Linked DNA regions of Thiocystis violascens DSM 198. The protein of the gene in region 2 binds, or shares a complex with, the protein of the main gene of each other region. Links are inferred from orthologs where the notes say so. Each region holds a gene or a part of one and is shown on either strand. Other genes may lie near its edges.

Region 1 (9,350 bases), 250 kb from region 2 along the record:
CAGGATCTCCTTGGTCAGGATGGTCATGAAGGTGACCCAGTAGCGGCGCCAGTCGCTCATGAGACGAGTCATGCGCCGCCTCCCGCCTCGGCCGCGCGCTGGTCGACCATCTCCAGAAAGAGCCGTTCCAGCCGGTTTTGTTTGTTGCGCAGACTGATGACCTCGATGCCGTTACGCGAGAGCGCGTCGAACAGACCGTTGATGGTGTGGTCGCGATTCATTTCCACCTCCAGTGTGCAGTCGTCCAAGTGCTGGAGCACGAAGCCGCCGAGTTCGGGGAGTTCGGACACTCGCCCCTTGAGGTTCAACACGAAGGTTTCGGTATGCAGGGTGTTGAGCAGGTCGGCCACGCTGCTGCGCTCGGCGATCTCGCCCCGGTTGATGATGGCGATGTTGCGGCAGAGACTTTCGGCTTCCTCCAGATAATGCGTGGTGAGAATGATGGTTGTGCCCTCGGCGTTCAGCTCGCGCAGGAAGGACCACATCGAACGGCGAATCTCGATGTCGACCCCGGCGGTCGGCTCGTCCAGGATCAGCAGCCGGGGCCGGTGGACCAGTGCGCGCGCGATCATCAGCCGCCGTTTGAGTCCGCCGGAAAGCGTGCGCATCTCGCTGTCGCGCCGGTCCCAGAGATCGAGCTGGCGCAACGATCGCTCGGCCCGGACCTTGGCCTCGCGGCGCGGGATGCCATAGTAGCCGGCCTGATTCAACACCACCTCGAACACCGGCAGGAAGAGGTTGAAGTTGAACTCCTGGGGGACCAGACCGATGCAGGATTTCACGCCCTCGGGATCGCGGTCGAGATCGTGACCGAAGACGTTCACGCTGCCGGCGGTCTTGTTGACGAGCGAAGCGACGATCCCGATGAAGGTGGATTTGCCGGCGCCGTTGGGGCCTAGCAGCGCGAAGAAGTCGCCTTGCTCCACACCGAGGTCGATCCCCTTGAGGGCCTGAAAGCCGCTTTTATAGGTCTTGGTGAGTTGCTGGACTGCGAGTGCGGGCATGGGTTTCCGAGGGTCGAATGAATGGAGGTACTTGCCGGCCTGGACAGAGTAGGCGCCTCCTGCCTCAGGAGCGTGTGATCGACACCGGGTTGTATCTTCGGAGCGGTTGCGGCATCCCACCGCCGTTTTTGACCACGCCGTCAGGCAGAATCAGAACGAACGTCGCCCCCCAGCCATCAGTTCCCGCGCGTCGATCCTGCCCGAGTAACGATAGGGTAACGTGATTAAGCCGCCGGCCAGCGTCGCCGTCCCGGCGAGGGTCCAGTCCAGCGGACGCTCCTTGAGCGCCAGCGCGGGCAACTGCTGGAGCAGACCAAGCAGGCTGCCGATGACCTCGACATCGACGGTCGTCTCGCCGAAGGCCGGGATCTGTCGCTCCAGGGCGCCGCCGCCCTCGGCCACGTCGCGACCCTCCAACGCGAGCCGGTAGGTCATAGCCTTGATCGGCAGGGTGCGGTCGTTCGGATTCCTGACCGCCAGGGTCGCGACGAACACCTGCCGCGCGAGTCCCAGCTCTTTGGGCTGCAACCCGATCAGCGCCACCTCGGGCGCCTTCCAGGACTCGACGAGACTGGCGCAGCCGGGCAGCAGGCCGGTCATCAGGACGATGAGCGCGAACAAGCCCGCCTCGCCAAGGCCGCGACGCCGGGGCTCAGGTCGCGGCGACGCGCGCGCGGTCAGCGACGAAACGAGAAGAACAATCAACATGGAAGCACTCGATCCTGCCTTTTCGCCATGGGTTATGTCGCGTCGCTCGGCTACAATCTGCGTCGCGCCACCGCTCATGCCAAGGCGCTTAACTCTACCAGCAATCTGACGGCCCTGCTGTTCTTCCTGGCCGGCTAACAGATCGTCTGGACCCTCGCCGCCCCGATGGCGTGCAGCCAACTGATCGGCGTCTGGCTTGGCTCGCATCTGGTGCCGCGCCATGGCGCGGCTCTGGTGCATCCGGTGCTGGCGGCGGCGTCCATCGCGATCTCGGGCAAGCTGTTGTGGGATCGGTTTAGCGGGGGTCAAACGGCTCCCGCCGGAACTGGTTGGAATGAGGGAATGCCAGCGATCCAGGCATCCGATACCGTCTCATGCTTTCGCCACGTCACGAGATCGGTATCATCTTGCCCCTTGTCCCCGATCAGCCAGCCAGCTTGGCGATCCGCTCCAGCGCCTGTTCCAGATTGGCGCGACTGGTGGCGATGGAGATGCGCATATAGCCGTTGAGTCCGAACGCGGACCCTGGGACGATCGCGACGCCGGCCTGTTCGATCAGATATTCGGCCAGTTCCAGATCGTTGCCGACGCCGGGCAGCCGCTCGATCAGACCCTGAACCCTGGGGAAGACATAAAAGGTGCCGTCGGTCGGCAGACAGTCGATGCCGGGAATCTGGTTGAGACGTTCGACCACGAAGTCGTGGCGCTCATGGAACGCCGTGCGCATGACACCGATGCACTCCTGCGGTCCTTCCAGTGCGGCCTGGGCCGCGACCTGTGAGATCGAGGTCGGGTTGGAGGTGCTTTGCGACTGGACCTTCTTCATCGCCTTGATGATCTCGGCCGGGCCGCCCGCGTAGCCGATGCGCCAGCCGGTCATCGAATACGCCTTGGAGACGCCATTGAGCACCAGGGTGCGCGGGGCCAGGTCGGGGCAGACGTTCAGGATGTTGACGAAGGGAGTCGAACTCCAGCGGATATGTTCGTACATATCGTCGGTCGCGATCACGACCTTGGGATAATCGCGCAGTACCTCGCCGAGCGCCTCCAGCTCATCGCGGCGGTAGGCCATGCCAGTCGGGTTGGAGGGACTATTGATGACGAACAGCCGGCTCTTCTCGTTGAGCGCGCCCTTCAATTGGGCCGGCGTGATCTTGAACGACTGCTCGGCGCCGGCATGAATCAGCACCGGCGCGCCGCTGGCCAGCAGCACCATGTCCGGATAGGACACCCAATACGGCGCCGGAATCACCACCTCGTCGCCTGGATCGAGCAGCGCCTGGGCCAGATTGAAGAAGCTCTGCTTTCCGCCGCAGGAGACCAGAATCTGATCCTGCGCATACTCCAGACCATTTTCGCGCTTGAATTTGTCGATCACGGCCTGCTTGAGTTCGGTGGTGCCATCGACGGCGGTATATTTGGTGAATCCCGCCTGGATGGCCGCGATGGCGGCGGTCTTGATATGGTCGGGAGTGTCGAAATCGGGTTCGCCCGCGCCGAGTCCGATCACATCCTTCCCCGCCGCGCGCAGCGCCTTGGCGCGGGCGGTGATGGCGAGCGTGGCGGACGGCTTGACGGCCTGGACGCGGGCGGCGAGTTTAATGGTCATCGGCGGTGGTCTCTCAGGTTCCTACAGTGGCTGGATTCGCGTGTTGCGGCTGGCAATCATAGCGAAACACTGAAATCCGGGCACGCCGAATGATGGCGGCTCCACGCGCGCGGCCAGCGCATCATCTCATCGCGATTGACGAGGCTCCCGAATGTCACACAGCTCCTTCCAGCTCGTCGCCAAATTCGCCCCCGCCGGCGATCAGCCAGCCGCCATCCGCCAACTCGTGGCCGGGCTGAACGATGGCGAGGCGGGTATGACCCTGCTCGGCGTCACCGGGTCTGGCAAAACCTTCACCATCGCCAACGTGATCGAACGGATCCAGCGCCCGGCGCTGGTGCTGGCGCCCAACAAGACCCTAGCAGCCCAGCTCTATAGCGAGATGCGCGACTTTTTTCCGAACAACGCGGTGGAGTATTTCGTCTCCTATTACGACTACTATCAGCCGGAGGCCTATGTCCCCGCGACGGATACCTATATCGAGAAAGACGCCTCCATCAACGAACACATCGAACAGATGCGTCTGTCCGCCACCAAGGCGCTGCTGGAGCGCAAGGATGTCATCATCGTCGCCACCGTCTCGTCCATTTACGGTCTGGGCGATCCGGAGGCCTATCTCAAGATGGTCCTCATCCTCAAGCGCGGCGACCGGATCGACCAGCGCGCCATCCTGCGCCGTCTGGCGGATTTGCAATACAAACGCAACGAGGTCGAACTCGCGCGCGGCACCTACCGGGTGCGCGGCGATGTCATCGACATCCATCCGGCCGAATCCGACGAGGAGGCGATCCGCATCGAGCTGTTCGACGAGGAGATCGAGGCGCTGTCGCTGTTCGATCCGCTGACCGGCGAGGTTCGGCGCAAGGTCACGCGCTACACGGTCTTTCCCAAGACCCATTATGCGACGCCGCGCGCGACCATCCTAAACGCCGTCGAGCAGATCAAGCCCGAGCTGAAACAGCGGCTCGACTGGCTGCGCGACAATCAGAAGCTGGTCGAGGCCCAGCGTCTGGAGCAGCGCACGCTCTACGATCTGGAGATGATGCTGGAGGTCGGCTATTGCTCCGGCATCGAGAACTACAGCCGCTATCTGTCCGGTCGCGGACCCGGCGAGGCGCCGCCGACGCTCTACGATTATCTGCCGCCCGACGCCATCGTCGTGATCGACGAGAGCCATGTCACCATCCCGCAGCTCGGCGGCATGTACCGGGGCGACCGCTCGCGCAAGGAAAATCTGGTGGAGTACGGCTTTCGGCTGCCCTCGGCGCTCGACAACCGACCGCTCAAGTTCGAGGAATTTCAGGCCCGCCAGCCCCAGACCATCTATGTCTCGGCCACGCCGCGTCAGTACGAAATCGACCACTCGGGCGCGGTGGTCGAACAGGTGGTGCGGCCCACCGGCCTGGTCGATCCAGAACTGGAAGTCCGCCCGGCGCTGAACCAGGTCGACGATCTGCTCTCCGAGATCGGCCCGCGCGTGGCCGTCGACGAGCGGGTGCTGGTCACCACCCTGACCAAGCGCATGGCCGAGGATCTGACCGATTATCTGAACGATCACGGCGTCAAGGTCCGCTATCTGCATTCGGACATCGAGACCGTGGAGCGGGTCGAGATCATCCGCGACCTGCGCCTGGGCGAATTCGACGTGCTGGTCGGGATCAATCTGTTGCGCGAGGGGCTGGACATGCCCGAGGTCTCACTGGTCGCTATCCTGGATGCCGACAAGGAAGGCTTTCTGCGCTCGGCTGACTCGCTGATCCAGACCATCGGTCGCGCCGCGCGCAATGCCCACGGCAAGGCGATCCTCTATGCCGACAAAATCACCGGCTCGATGCAGCGCGCCATCGAGGAAACCGATCGCCGGCGCGCCAAACAGGTCGCGTCCAATCTCGCCAGCGGCGTGACGCCGCAGACCATCCGCAAGGCGGTCGCCGACATTCTGGAAAGCGCCACGCCCGGTGCGCCGATGAAGGCGCGCGCTTTCGCCAAAGTGGCCGAGCAGGTCGCCGAATACGCCAGACTGACCCCGGCGCAGATGGCCAAGCGGCTCAAGTCGCTGGAAAAGGAGATGTATCAGCACGCAAAGAATCTGGAATTCGAGCAGGCCGCCGCGATCCGGGACCAGATTCGTGAGTTGCAGCAGGCGGGGATTGCCGCCTGATGTCGATGGCGGCTTGCTGACATGCTGACTGCTCTTTCTAGGTTTGTCGGCAATATTCCAACAGCGGCGCATTGATTTCGTCGAGATCGAAGGCGTCGGGATCGAAGTCGCCGCCAATCCAGTCCTTGTAATCCTCGTGTTCCGGGTGCTGCGGATCGCGCAATGCTTCCAGGAAACCGTAGTAACCCCAGATCCCGCCAACGTCCTCCGGCGGGCAGGCGCCTTTGCCTTTGATACATCGCGGCAGAATGGCGTCGGGGTCGAAGGGCAGAATATTCTCCAGCGTGACTTTGTGCTCCCAACTATCCCCGAAATCGTATTCGTAAATCAGCGAATCCTTCTCTTTTTTCAGGAGTTGGTTGAGCTTGTAGCGACTCTCGTTCAGGGTTTCCGAGAAATGATCGTCCGGATCCGGGGTGCCGTAGTAATTCCCGCCCGTGACGAATTGATGCAGATGCGAATCCTCCCAGCCCATGACGATTTGCAGCACGGTATGAAACACCGGCAGCGGCACGGTATCGACGATCAGCAGACGCCGCCAGATCGGCGGCTTCGCGCCGCTGAGACCGATCTTGAGTTGATAGATTTTTCGGGGATCTTTTGCCATGGTTCGAGACCTCGCAGGTGCATTTCCCATCGCCGAGTTTGGCTGATCGAGATTGTATGAGAAGACAACCTGAAACGATTCATCGAGATTCCCGCAAAGACCGCTCCTGGATCGCATCCACGGCCAAATTCCCTCGGCTTCGCGCGGCACAAATTTCGATGCTGCTGGCGTTGTTCAGCTCCTTCCCGGACAGCGGTTGCGCCGGCGGTCCGCCAGCCACCACGGCCCCGGTCTTCGGCTACCGCGTCGTGGCGAGCTTTCCGCATGACCCCGCCGCCTTTACCCAGGGGCTGGTCGTGGTCGATGGTCAACTCTTCGAGGGGACCGGAAACTATGGGGCATCGACGCTACGCCGGGTGGATCTTGCCACCGGCCGCGTCGAGCGGGAAACCCGGCTGGCGCCCGAGTTGTTCGGAGAGGGGATCGCCCAATGGCACGGGTGGCTCGTTCAACTGACCTGGCGCGAAGGACTTGGTCTCATCCGCGACCGGGACAGCCTGGAGACCCGCGAAACCTTCCGGTACCAAGGCGAGGGCTGGGGCCTAACGCAGGACGGGCGCCACTGGATCATGAGCGACGGCACGGCCGAACTGCGCTTTCTGGATCCCGAATCTCGGCGTGTCGTGCGCCGACTGACCGTGCGCGATGGCGCGCGCTCCATCCGCTTTCTGAACGAACTGGAATATATCGCGGGCGAGGTCTGGGCCAATGTCTGGCACCAGGACTATCTGGTGCGGATCGATCCGGACAGCGGCGCGGTGACAGGCTATCTCGATCTAAGCGGGCTCTACCCGGAGTCCGAGCGACCGAGCCGCGAAGCGGTGCTAAACGGCATCGCCCATGATGCGGCGACCGATCGCCTGTACGTCACGGGCAAATACTGGCCGCGGCTGTATCAGATCGAGGTCGTACCCAGATAAGGTGAGGAGACGCCGCTGTCGGCGGTCAACGACTCGACGATCTCGCACAGGAAGTGCCCAAGGACGAGATGCAGTTCCTGGATTCTGGGCGTCTCCCGCGAGGGAACCGCAAGCACGATCTCGGCGGCGGCGGGCAGGTCCGGGTGACGCGCGCCGGTGAGCAGCACGGTCAGGACACCGCGCGCGGCGGCAGTCTCCAGGGCGCGCACGATATTGGGCGAACGGCCGCTGGTGGACAGCGCCCAGAGCACATCGCCGGGACGCGCCAGGGCGGCGAGTTGTCGCGAAAAAATCTCGTCGAACGAAAAATCGTTGGCGACGGCGGTGACTGCGCTGGTGTCGAATCCGAGTGCGATGGCCGGGAGCGGGCGGCGGGTCTTGTCGAGGAAGGGGCCGATCAGCTCGCCGCTCAGATGGGTGGCTTCCCCGGCGCTGCCGCCGTTGCCGCAGATGAAGAGCGTGCCGCCCCGGTTGATGGACTCGGCGGTGCGGGTCGCGGCCTGGAGGGTCGCGGCCAGCAGTTCGTCGTCGGCCTGCACGGCCGCCAGCAGCGTGGCCGTCGCGTCGAGTCGTGCCGCGAACCGTGCGCGCGGATCGGTAGGTTCATTCATGGGGCGTCCATCGTCGCGAGTCAAAAAGGAAAAAGACGTCAACCGCGTCTCGCCGCTCGCCCCTTGGCGAGCGCGTGATTGGGGGCGCTCGAAACGGCGGAGGTCACGCGGAACGCGCGTTACTCGGCACAGACGCCATCGCCGCCCTCGGCATATTTCCGATCTTCCGCCGCCAGACGCCGCTCGATTTCAGCTTGTTTGCGCGCGTCCCAGACCTCCCGGCGCTGGGCCACGCGCTGGTCCCAGGCGTCCGCGACCTCCTGGACCGTGCGCTCGCCGAACAGAACCTGACGCAAAAACCGGAAGGCGAAGGCCAGCAGGGCTTCGTCGTCCTGCTCCACCTCGGCATAAAAGCCATCGGGAAGCGCGTAGGTCTTGCGAAAATTCTCGCTCAGGACGAAACGGCGGAAGGTATCGATGTCATAGGATGCCATGAAAAAGAGTTGCAGGCTCGTCTGGGGCGGCTGACCGACGGTGGGGCCGGCGGATTTCTTTTTCAGAACCAACTGATACCACTCGCGATTGTGTGCATCGAAGTCTTCGCAACCCTGTTCGGCGCGATAGTACTGGATGCTGATCTCGCGCGGTTCCTCGTGGCCCTTGCAGTGATCCTCCCGGACCAGCGAATAGCGCTCCTCGGCAGTGGGCGAGTCCTTTTCGCGCAGTGCCAGGAGTGCCAGCGGATAGTAGCGACAGACTGTCGGGCGATCCGTGTAGACGCCGCAGCCGGCATCGCCAGCGAGCTGGAGACAGGTGCCGTTCTCGTCGGTCTTGAGCTTGATGCCGGGGAGTCCGTCGCCATCCATCTGGAAAGGAACCGTGTACTGGCGGACGAACTCGGTCGAGGTCAGTTCGAGCCGGCGCTTGAGCCGTAGCACATCGTAGGGCGCCAGGGTGACATCCGCCCGCTTGCAGCAGGCGTTGAAGCAGGAAATGTCCTGGTGACAACGGAACTGAATCCGGTTTTCCGCCTGCAATGCCTCGGGCATGACGACGCTCTGAAAGGGAATGGCGGGTTTGGTCTGACTCATGGCGGTGGATCCTCGGCGGGTTCCGATGGCGGCTAGGCAATCGACGGGTTTTCAGGATAGATGGTGGCGTTATTGGCGGTTTTCTCTTTCACATCCGACACGAAGACGGTCGATGGCGCCTATCGCGATGCGTTTCTCGCATCAGCGGGATCATGCAGGCATCCGGCGTTCCTTTGATGACCAAGCGTCAGGCGAGTGTCGGAATTTTTTACACTGCCATTCAGACGCTCTCTTCGTCACCGCCCAGCCCCTCCCTTCACTGCCCGACCCAGCCGCCGCGCGCCTAAAACAGCCGTCAAGCCGCAAGGAACATGATTGATTTCGATCCTTTATTTACAGGATGGCGTTCGCCCAAGGGGCGAACGTCATGCACGGCGAGTCCTTGGTGTCGGATTTTTTTACACCTGAGTGACGGGGCCGCACTGACACTCCAATGCGTCAAGATGGCCCATGATCGCCCGTTGACACGCCCAAAAAGTTCTGAAAAGTGCGCCTGAACCCTCTGGAATGGGGCTAACTCGACCATTCGACCCATGGTGTCCGCGTGCTGTTGGCGTCGTTTCAGTGTCGGATTTCTTTACACTTGAAGCAGGCGAGAATTTGCCCAAAGGCCTCTTCGCTTTCGATAAAATCAACCAAGTTATTGTTTATGTAGAATAATTTTTAATTGGCGCAGAGCATGCTTGGTGATCATTGCCG
Region 2 (9,328 bases):
TTACGGATCGCGGTCTCGGCCTGCTCGTGTTCGATGACGATCGCCGCCAGTTCGGCCGCCGACTCGATCAGTTCCAGATCCGCCTCGGTTGGCTCCATCGTCTGGGTGGCATACACGGCGAAGGTGCCGAGCACCTGCCCAGAGTGGTCCAGGATGGGTTGCGACCAGCAAGCCCGGAGCGGGGTCTGGAGCATCAGCTCCCGAAAATCGGACCAGTCGGGATCCGCCAGAATATCCTCCGTGATCACGCGCTGGCCGGTGACGACCGCGGTTCCGCAGGAACCTACGCCGAACCCCACCCGCACGCCCTCAACGGCACGGGTATAGGACTCTGGCAAACGCAGGGTCGCGAGCGTGTGCAGGGTCTGGGTCTCGGGATCGAATCGATGAATCGAACAGATGGCATGCGGGGCGATCTGTTCGAGATAGGCGACGATGGCCTCCAGCATGTCGGTCATGGGCCGGCCGCGCGCCAGCATCTCCAGCACCCGGTTGCGGCCGTCGAGCAGCAGCCGGGCGCGGCGGTAATCGGAGATGTCCTTGGCGACGCTGACGAAGCCGACGACCCGCCCGCGCTCGTCGCGCTTGTAGTTCCAGTCCACCTGCACGTCGATCAGGCGCCTGTCGCGGGTCAGGTTGCGGCTGTAATAGGTTTGGGGCGGCGGCTGGCGAAGCGCGAACGACTGAAGATCGTGCAGCAGGGCCAACCTATCGGCCTCGGGCACCAGATCGGCGACACTGCGGCCGATCAGTTCCTCGGGGCGGTAACCCAGCAGTGCGTGACAGGCGGGGTTGGCGTACTGGATGGTGCCAGCGGTATCGATTTCCTGAATGTAATACTGACTGACCTCCACCAGAGTACGAAACCGTCGTTCGCTCGCGCGCAGAGCGCGTTCGGCCTGTCGGTGTTTCTTGATCATGGTCGTCGCGGAGCGGGCGATCGTCTGGAACTCGCTAAAAGCCATCGACGGCGGCACAATCTCCACTTGCGAATTGGCCGATTGCTCGAAGTATTTCACGAAGGATTCGATATTGATGCGCGCCCGGCGCGTCAATCCGCGGATCAGGAGATAGAAAAAGGCGACGATCAGCGCGAACAGTCCCCCGATGGAAAGGATCTCTATCTGAAAACGCTGGCGGGCGGACTGACGCAAGGCGCTGACACCTTGCTCGATCTCGTCGAGATAGGCGCCCGCTCCGACATACCAGCCCCACTCGTCGAGCGTCTCGACATAGCTCATTTTGGGCGCCGAGCGCTGGCCTGGGAACAGTGGCAGGACATACTCGACGAAGCCGCCGCCAGCGCGCGCCTGCTCGATCAGCGCACGCACGATCGGCTTGCCGTTCTCGTCGGTCGCCTCCAGCATGTTTTCTCCCTTGGCCGGCCCCGCCAGCGACAGACCGTCCCATTGTCCCGCGAAGACGTAGGTACCGTCCTCGAAGGGTAGCCGTTCGAGCCAGTCCAGGGTCGCGCGCTGCGCCTCGGCGCGCGGATCGGCCGAGGCGTCTCCGTCACCCTGACCCGTTGCGACGCGGGTCTGCTGATGGCGCGCGAATGCAATCGCCTGGCGCACCGTCCCGATCAGACGGTCCCGCTCCCCCGCCAGTGATTCAGCCCGCAGACTGGCCGTCTCCTGCTGCAATTCCCAGTGTTCGAACAGGGCTAACACCATCAGGCTCATGCAGATGGCTGCCAGCGCCATTGCAAAGGTCTTGTGAGACAGGGCGGTGACGAGCGAGGGAGGTGTTGGCATGTTGGATGAGTGGAAATTGCCGAAGCGGTCTGTACTGGCGTGCGTTGGATCGGGGTATTCTAGCAGCCTGTCAGGCTTGATCATTCGGATTCCAGACCGCGCGGGAGAAACAGCCGAAACCCCATCACGGATTTGATAATGCCGAAGACCGGCTCGACGGTTTGTTGGCACGGAGCGTCGGTCGCCCGGCTTTTGGGAGTACCGAGCCAATGGGCCAGCACTCAACCGAGGTCGCGTCGGGTGGGGGGAGCCAGCGGGTTCGCGAAGCGCTACGAGCAATGGGGATGGCGCTTATCGCGTTTGATCTAGGGGTTGAAAAATGGGGAAAAGTAAATCCTGCCCTTCTGTTTCTTTATGAACCAACGCCGATTTAAATTCGCATGGGCATAACAACAAAAGTTTCATCTTCAGCGTCTTTGCCGCGCCAGACTGAGCTGCTGTTCCCATCCTGGAATTGGATATGGACATCGCTTTCGTCGATGGCACCTAAAACGTCCATAAGATAGGAGACATTAAAACCGATCGATGTCGACTCGTCGGTATAAAGGAGTTCGATTTCCTCTTCGGCTTCTTCCTGCTCTGGATTATGTGCGAGAAGTTTGAGTGTGTCTTGCAAGAATGTGAGTCGAACACCACGATATTTTTCGTTTGATAAGATCGCCGTTCGGGATAACGAGCGCTTCAGTTCATCTTTTTTCAATAATGCCGATTTTTGAAGTTCGCGGGGTATGACTCGTTCATACTCAGGGTAGCGACCGTCAACTATTTTTGACGTCATAGCCATATTTCCAAAGGAGATGTGGAAACTTTTTTCTCCTAAGCTCATCGTTGCATCCTCCTCGGAACTACTCAGTTGCCGCCGAAGCTCCAGGATGGTTTTGCTCGGTATGATCACTTGACGGGGTTCGCTGATACCTATAGCTACCTTGCTACGATATTTTGCGAGCCTATGGCCATCGGTCGCAACTGCCGTTAATGAAGTGGCATTAAATTCGATAAGTAGTCCATTTAAGTAATAGCGTACATCCTGTTGCGCCATTGCGAACGATGTCTTTTCCAGCAATCGTTTTAATATGGACTCACTGATGGTGAACTGAAAACCATCGTTGACAGGCTCCATAAACGGAAAATCAGCCGCAGGCAATACGCCCAAAGAAAAACGTCCGCGTCCCGAGGTGATTACGCATCGATCATCCCCAATACGGAACCGAATTTCTGCGCCATCACCCAGGCTCCGACAAATGTCGATTAATTTTCTAGCAGGTATGGTGGCATCGCCCGTATGCTGGGTTTCAACTGCAAAATCAGTTTTAACTTCAACCTCTAAATCAGATCCAGTCATTGTCACTCGGCCACTTTCAGCGAACAAATGCAGATTGCTCAGAATTGGCAAAGTTTGGCGCCGCTCGACAACGCCGGTCACCTTGACGAGAGCGGGTAAAAGTATTTCTCGGTTAACGACAAATTCCATCGAACTCTCCATAAATGGCAAAATAGTTCGCCAATCGTAATTTTCTATAATATTACGATTGGCGTTACTTAAAAAACTATGAGTTAAGTATTCTTAACAGATTCTTGTAATCTTCGTCTACCCCCGCTTCGCTTTCCCTTAAGCTTTTTATTTTTCGAGTAGCATGTAGAACGGTAGTATGATCACGACCGCCGAATGCATTGCCAATTTCTGGCAGGCTGTGCTTAGTCAGTTCTTTTGCTAATGTCATGGCGATTTGTCTCGGTCGCGCGAGTGATCGGCTCCGTTTTGGCGAAAGCATGTCGGACGTACGAAGCTTGAAATACTCTGCAACTGTTTTTTGAATATTCTCAACACTGACCTGTTTGTCCTGAGCTGCCAGCATGTCTCGAAGTGCATGCTTGGCAAATTCCAGGTTGATCGCCTTGCCAGTAAATTCGGCATTTGCGACTAAACGACGTAACGCCCCCTCTAATTCTCGAATATTCGATCGGATTCGACGACCTACAAAAAAAGCCACATCATCGGGGAGTTCCACGCCCCACTGGGTCGCCTTGCAATGAAGGATAGCAACGCTTGTCTCCAGATCCGGTGGTTCGATTGATACTGTCAGTCCCCAACCAAAACGTGATTTCAAGCGCTCCTCCAGCCCAACAACCTCTTTCGGAAAACGATCACTCGTGAGGATAATTTGTTGGCGTGAGTCAAAAAGTGCGTTGAAGGTGTGAAAAAATTCTTCCTGGGAGCGCTCCTTGCCCGCAAAAAACTGAACGTCATCAATGAGAAGCGCATTGACCGAGCGATAGGTTTTCTTGAAATCATCAATTTTATTATGCTGGAGCGCCTTAATCATCTCGGCGACAAATCTTTCGGAGTGTAAGTAAACGACCCGAGCAGTCGGATTCGATGACAGTATGATGTTCCCAACGGCATGCATTAAATGTGTCTTGCCGAGTCCAACTCCACCATAGATAAATAAAGGGTTATAAGCCGTGCCAGGATTCTGGCCGATCTGCATCGAGGCAGCACGAGCAAGTTGATTCGATTTCCCCTCTACAAAAGTCTCAAACGTGAAATCCGGATTAAGATGGGCATTTGAACGCCTTTGCGCAAGCTCAGGAACGACGGCTGAAATAAAGTTTTGGTCTCGATCAGTCTGGTTATTGACGCGGTGTTCAACACCTCCCACTTCGAATGTAATCTGAGGAACAGACCCTTCACTAAAAAGAGTACAAAGTTCGAGTAGTCTTTTTTCATAATGATTCTGCGCCCAATCCAACACAAATCGATTGGGAGCGTATAGTTGTAACTGAAGTCCGTCGACGCGTGCCTGGAGAGGTAAAATCCAAGTGTTGAATTCCGCCGATGTTAATTCGCCCTTCAGTTGCCTGACACACTGCTCCCATAAATCCATGGTATCTCCTGACTAAGATGTTAAATTGCGGCTTTTTTCGTCTATTTTTTATGCGGTTTTCATGTCGACCGCTGACACCCCGAGTGCCTGCGGTCACCAGGCCGAGTAGGCGGAGATTTTCAAAGACCATCGATTTTAGATAGTCTAGCGTCGTCTAACAGACTTATCCACAAGCGAAATTCTGACGTTTCGCTTAGAGGGTGTAGACAAAAATAATTGAGCTGCTATTTGTATACCAGTCTACAACTGAGCTGGTGTGCGCTGATGTCGAAAGCTGGTCGTCCCCCCAAGATTCACGAGGCGGAGCAAGCGGTATTGCGTCAAATTGTCACGGATCGCCCGACCTCCACGCTGTCAGAGATTGCCCGGGAACTCGCGGCACGGACGGGAATCGAGGCTCATGAAGCAACGATTCGCAAGTCCTTGCGGGAGGCGGGCGTCACGCGCCTCCGGGGCGAGAGTGGTCTCGAGGCGCAAGCGCGCGCAACGCCGCGTCGGTATGGGTATACGGATGCGCATCGTCGCCACGACCCCGACCAAAGCTACCCAAGTTGTCTGACCGATGCGGAGTGGGACTTGGTCGCCGCTCTCTTTGAGATGCCGGGCGGGCGGGGTCAACCGCCCCGCGTGTCGCGCCGGAGCATCCTGGAGGCGTGTTGCTACGTGGTGCGCACGGGGTGCGCGTGGCGGATGCTGCCGCACGATTTCGCGCCTTGGCAGAATGTCTACAAGACGTTTCGCCGTTGGAGTGCGGCTGGGAAGTTTGAGCAGATGCATGATCGACTGCGGGGGCAATGGCGCGAACGCGAGGGGCGTGAGATCGCGCCGACGGCGGCGGTGCTGGATGCGCAATCGACCCGCGGCTCGCCGCAGGGTGGACCGAGCGGCTTTGATGCGGGCAAGCAGGTCAAGGGGCGCAAGCGCAGCCTGGTGGTCGATACCTTGGGGTTCGTGTTGGCGGTGAGCGTGGTCGCGGCCAATCTTCAGGACCGCGATGCCGCCTCGGGCGCCGTCGCTGACGCGGCCGCCAAGTACCCCCAGATCAACACGCTGTTTGTCGATAGCGCCTACGCCGGTCAATTTGCCCAAACCACCGAGCAGACCCACGCGATCCGCGTGGAAGTCGTGCGCCATCCAGCCAACAAAAGCGTTGGCTCCTGGCACGTGGACGGGGCGCCTGACCGAGTGGTGATCGCCAACGCCGACGGCTTCGTTCCGCTGCCGAAGCGCTGGGTTGTCGAGCGCACCCATGCGTGGAATGAGCGTGCCCGTCGATTGATCATGCATCATGACCGTCTGCCAGCGGTCTCCGAAACCTGGGTTTGGCTGGCGGAGGCGCGCATCCTGCTGCGGCGGTTGACCACAACGGTTTGATTTTGTCTACACCCTCTGAGTGCGACCAAAAGTGATACAGGCCACTCTGCTGTCATGCGGCTTGCCTAATTTTGTCTCGCCAGCCCCCGTGCGGATCTCGGCCTTGACCACGGGTTTGAGCACACGGCCGAGCTCAGACCGATCCCACCGGGCAGGATCCACCCGCCCAACGGAAAAGGCTACGCCGCTTTCAAGCCATTCTTAAAGTCATCGCATCAAGCACCGCTTGCGTCGATCATCGCCCCAGCGACTGCGCCAGGCCCTGGATTAATCGCCCAAAAACACAAGTTATTGATTAATAATCAATAAATAAAAACCTGGTCAAAACCACTGGAGCGATTTGTGAATAATCTGTGCAAAAATGCGCCGAGCGATGTTACACACAGATTATCCATCGCTTTAGCCAGCATCCATGCACTTCTTTTATCTTATTCAACCGTTTGTTTTTAAATTAATTTAAATAAAAAATCAGTTTATCCACAACCCTTATTATTATAATTATTTGTATACATCATTTTTTATAAAAACCCGACCGAAACGCTCAAATCTCTCGTCTGTCGGGAGTTTTATCCCGCGATCCGTCGATCACGGGTAAAATGCCTTGATGGATGTATCCCTTCTGCTCGACTCACTCAATGCAGCCCAACGCGAGGCGGTTTCCGCCAAAGCCGGAAATCTGCTGATCCTGGCTGGCGCAGGTTCCGGCAAGACCCGCGTGCTGGTGCATCGCATCGCCTGGTTGATTCAGGTCGAGCAGGTACCGCCTTGGGCGGTGCTAGCGGTGACCTTCACCAACAAAGCTGCGCGGGAGATGCGTGGGCGCATCGAGGAAATGCTCGGAGAACCGGTCGGCGGCATGTGGGTCGGAACCTTTCATGGTCTTGCCCATCGCTTTCTGCGCGCTCACTGGCAGGATGCCAAACTGCCCCAGCACTTCCAGATTCTGGACGCGGACGATCAGTTCCGGTTGGTCAAACGTATTCTGAAGGCAATGCAGCTTGACGAAGCACGCTGGCCGCCGCGTCAGGTACAGGGTTTCATCAACAAACAGAAGGACGAAGGTCTGCGGCCCCAACATCTGGATGCGGGTGGCGATTTTTTCCTGGACAAAATGATCGGCGTCTATCGTGAGTACGAGTCGTTGCGTACCCGCGGCGGTCTACTGGATTTCGCGGATCTGCTGCTCTCGGCGCTCGAACTGCTGCGCGAACGACCGGACATCCTGCACCACTATCAGGAACGTTTCCGTCACATTCTGGTCGACGAGTTTCAGGATACCAACGCCATTCAATATGCCTGGCTGCGACTGCTCGCGGGGCGCAACGACAATCTCTTCGCGGTGGGCGACGACGATCAGTCCATCTATGGCTGGCGTGGCGCGAAGGTCGAAAATATCCAGTCGTTTCAGCGCGACTATCCCAATACCCGCACGGTTCGGCTGGAGCAGAATTATCGCTCAACCGGCAACATTCTCGCCGCGGCCAACGCCCTGATCGATCACAATCCGACCCGTCTTGGCAAAAATCTCTGGACCGAGGACAGCGCAGGCGAGCCCATTCGTCGCTATACCGCCTTCAACGAGGTCGACGAGGCGCGCTTCGTGATCGAGCGCATCCGCCGTTTCGTCGAGACCGATGGCTATCGGCGCGACGAGTGCGCGATCCTCTACCGCACCACGGCCCAATCGCGGCTGTTCGAGGAATCGCTGATCCAGGCCGGAATCCCCTATCGCGTCTATGGCGGACTGCGCTTTTTCGAGCGTGCCGAAATTCGCGACGCGCTCGCCTATCTGCGTCTCGTGGCCAATCCGGACGATGACGCAGCCTTCGAGCGCGTGGTCAATACGCCGACGCGGGGTATCGGCGAGCGCACACTCGATCTGTTGCGTCAGCAGGCGCGCGAATCCCGCGTCTCGCTCTGGCGGGCCGCGCTGGATCTGACCGCCACCGACGCGCTGGGACCGAGAGCGAGCGGTGCGCTGCGCAAATTTATCGAACTGATCCAGGTGCAGACCGGAAACAACGACGGCCGGACATTGGCCGGTCTCGCCAGACATCTGATCGATGTCACCGAACTCCCCGCGTTCTACCAGAAAAACAAAGACGGCAAGGGCCAGGATCGGATCGAAAATCTGGAACAGTTGGTGGAAACGGTCACGCGATTCGAGCACGAACTGGACGACGAATCGGGCGATGCGCTTGGCGCCTTCCTCGCCCATGCCGCGCTGGAAGCCGGCGAGACCCAGGCCGACCGCGCGGAGGATGCTGTGCAACTCATGACCCTGCACAGCGCCAAGGGTCTGGAGTTCCCGATCGTTTTTTTGGTGGGCGTCGAGGAAGGTCTGTTCCCGCACAGTCTGTCGGCCGAGGATCCGGCCCGGCTCGAAGAAGAACGGCGCCTCTGCTACGTCGGCATGACCCGCGCCATGCAGCAGTTGTTCGTCACCCATGCCGAGAGCCGCCGTCTCTACGGACGCGAGGACTATCCCGCACCGTCGCGTTTTCTGCGCGAGATTCCGCCCGATCTGGTGGAAGAGGTGCGTGGCGGCGGCGTCGCACGTCGCCCGGCCGCGACAGCCCCGATGCGGGGTCAGGCCGGGATGCCGGTCGCCGGCGGTTTTCAACTCGGTCAGCGGGTTCGGCATCCCAAGTTCGGCGAGGGCGTGATCCTGCACCAGGAGGGCAGCGGGACCAATGCCCGTATCCAGGTCAATTTTCGGGATGTCGGCCCGAAATGGCTGGTGCTGGCCTATGCGCGTTTGGAGTCTGCGGGATAGACGCGGTCGAATCGGGCTGGGGTAACCGGCCAATCCGCCCTACAATAGATCGGATCACCACAACCCTGCGGCACCCGCCTATCATGTCCGACACTGAAAACTTCGAAGATCTGCTCAAACAATTCGATCAAGCTCACCCGCAAACCCAGAAGGGCGAACCCGCCATCGGCGACCGGGTGAGCGGCACTCTGGTGGCGATCGGCGAGGACTATGCCTTTGTCGACTTGGGCGCCAAGTCCGAGGGACGCCTGGAAATCGCGGTCCTGAAAGATGCCGAGGGGCAACTCAAGCATGCCGTTGGCGAGACCATCGAAACCCTGGTGACCGGCAAGGACGAGGACAGCGGCATGCTGCTGCTCGGCAGCCAGCAGGGCCATCGTTATCATGGCGTCGACGAGGTGGAACACGCCTACCGCCAGGGCTTGCCGGTGCAGGGTCAGGTGAGCGCCGCCGTGAAGGGCGGGGTCGAGGTCCAGGTGGCCGGGATCCGGGCCTTCTGTCCGGCCTCGCAGATCGATATCCGCTTTATCGAAGATCTG

The links.
Region 1: the proteins of uvrD (region 2) and uvrB are in contact, whole or in part, in a crystal structure (PDB 7EGT), measured with the Thermus thermophilus proteins. The link is inferred for Thiocystis violascens DSM 198 from one-to-one orthologs. Residues at the interface, in WP_096412145.1 of Thermus thermophilus: His654, Arg656, Phe657, Gln666, Asp668, Glu669, Lys680, Arg681, Leu682, Ser683, Lys685, Tyr686, Ala687; in WP_096411307.1 of Thermus thermophilus: Glu23, Leu25, Arg26, Asp27, Gly28, Glu29, Arg30, Phe31, Arg55, Glu326, Asp327, Phe328, Glu379, Ser382, Gln383, His398, Gly400, Arg401.

What each region holds. Positions count from the first base shown.
Region 1 is NC_018012.1:2,868,593-2,877,942, reverse strand. What follows is about bases 3,057-5,977. They hold uvrB (excinuclease ABC subunit UvrB), read left to right. Parts: upstream 3,057-3,472; coding sequence 3,473-5,482; downstream 5,483-5,977. Other genes in these bases: THIVI_RS12685 (plasmid pRiA4b ORF-3 family protein), read right to left, coding at 5,520-5,977; THIVI_RS12695 (pyridoxal phosphate-dependent aminotransferase), read right to left, coding at 3,057-3,321. Outside these bases: THIVI_RS12715 (ABC transporter permease), read right to left, coding at 1-72; THIVI_RS12710 (ABC transporter ATP-binding protein), read right to left, coding at 69-1,004; THIVI_RS12705 (LEA/WHy family protein), read right to left, coding at 1,155-1,712; more of THIVI_RS12695, read right to left, coding at 2,137-3,056; more of THIVI_RS12685, read right to left, coding at 5,978-6,089; THIVI_RS12680 (glutaminyl-peptide cyclotransferase), read left to right, coding at 6,146-7,009; THIVI_RS12675 (D-sedoheptulose-7-phosphate isomerase), read right to left, coding at 6,985-7,620; THIVI_RS12670 (YkgJ family cysteine cluster protein), read right to left, coding at 7,740-8,651. UniProt on the Escherichia coli protein: The UvrABC repair system catalyzes the recognition and processing of DNA lesions. A damage recognition complex composed of 2 UvrA and 2 UvrB subunits scans DNA for abnormalities.
Region 2 is NC_018012.1:3,120,229-3,129,556, forward strand. The notes cover bases 6,305-9,203. They hold uvrD (DNA helicase II), read left to right. Parts: upstream 6,305-6,617; coding sequence 6,618-8,789; downstream 8,790-9,203. Other genes in these bases: rpsA (30S ribosomal protein S1), read left to right, coding at 8,873-9,203. Also shown: THIVI_RS13785 (EAL domain-containing protein), read right to left, coding at 1-1,838; dnaN (DNA polymerase III subunit beta), read right to left, coding at 2,125-3,225; chromosomal replication initiator protein DnaA, read right to left, coding at 3,302-4,639; THIVI_RS13800 (IS5 family transposase), read left to right, coding at 4,904-6,013; more of rpsA, read left to right, coding at 9,204-9,328. UniProt on the Escherichia coli protein: A helicase with DNA-dependent ATPase activity. Unwinds DNA duplexes with 3'-5' polarity. Translocates on single-stranded DNA with 3'-5' polarity. Initiates unwinding more efficiently from a nicked substrate than double-stranded DNA.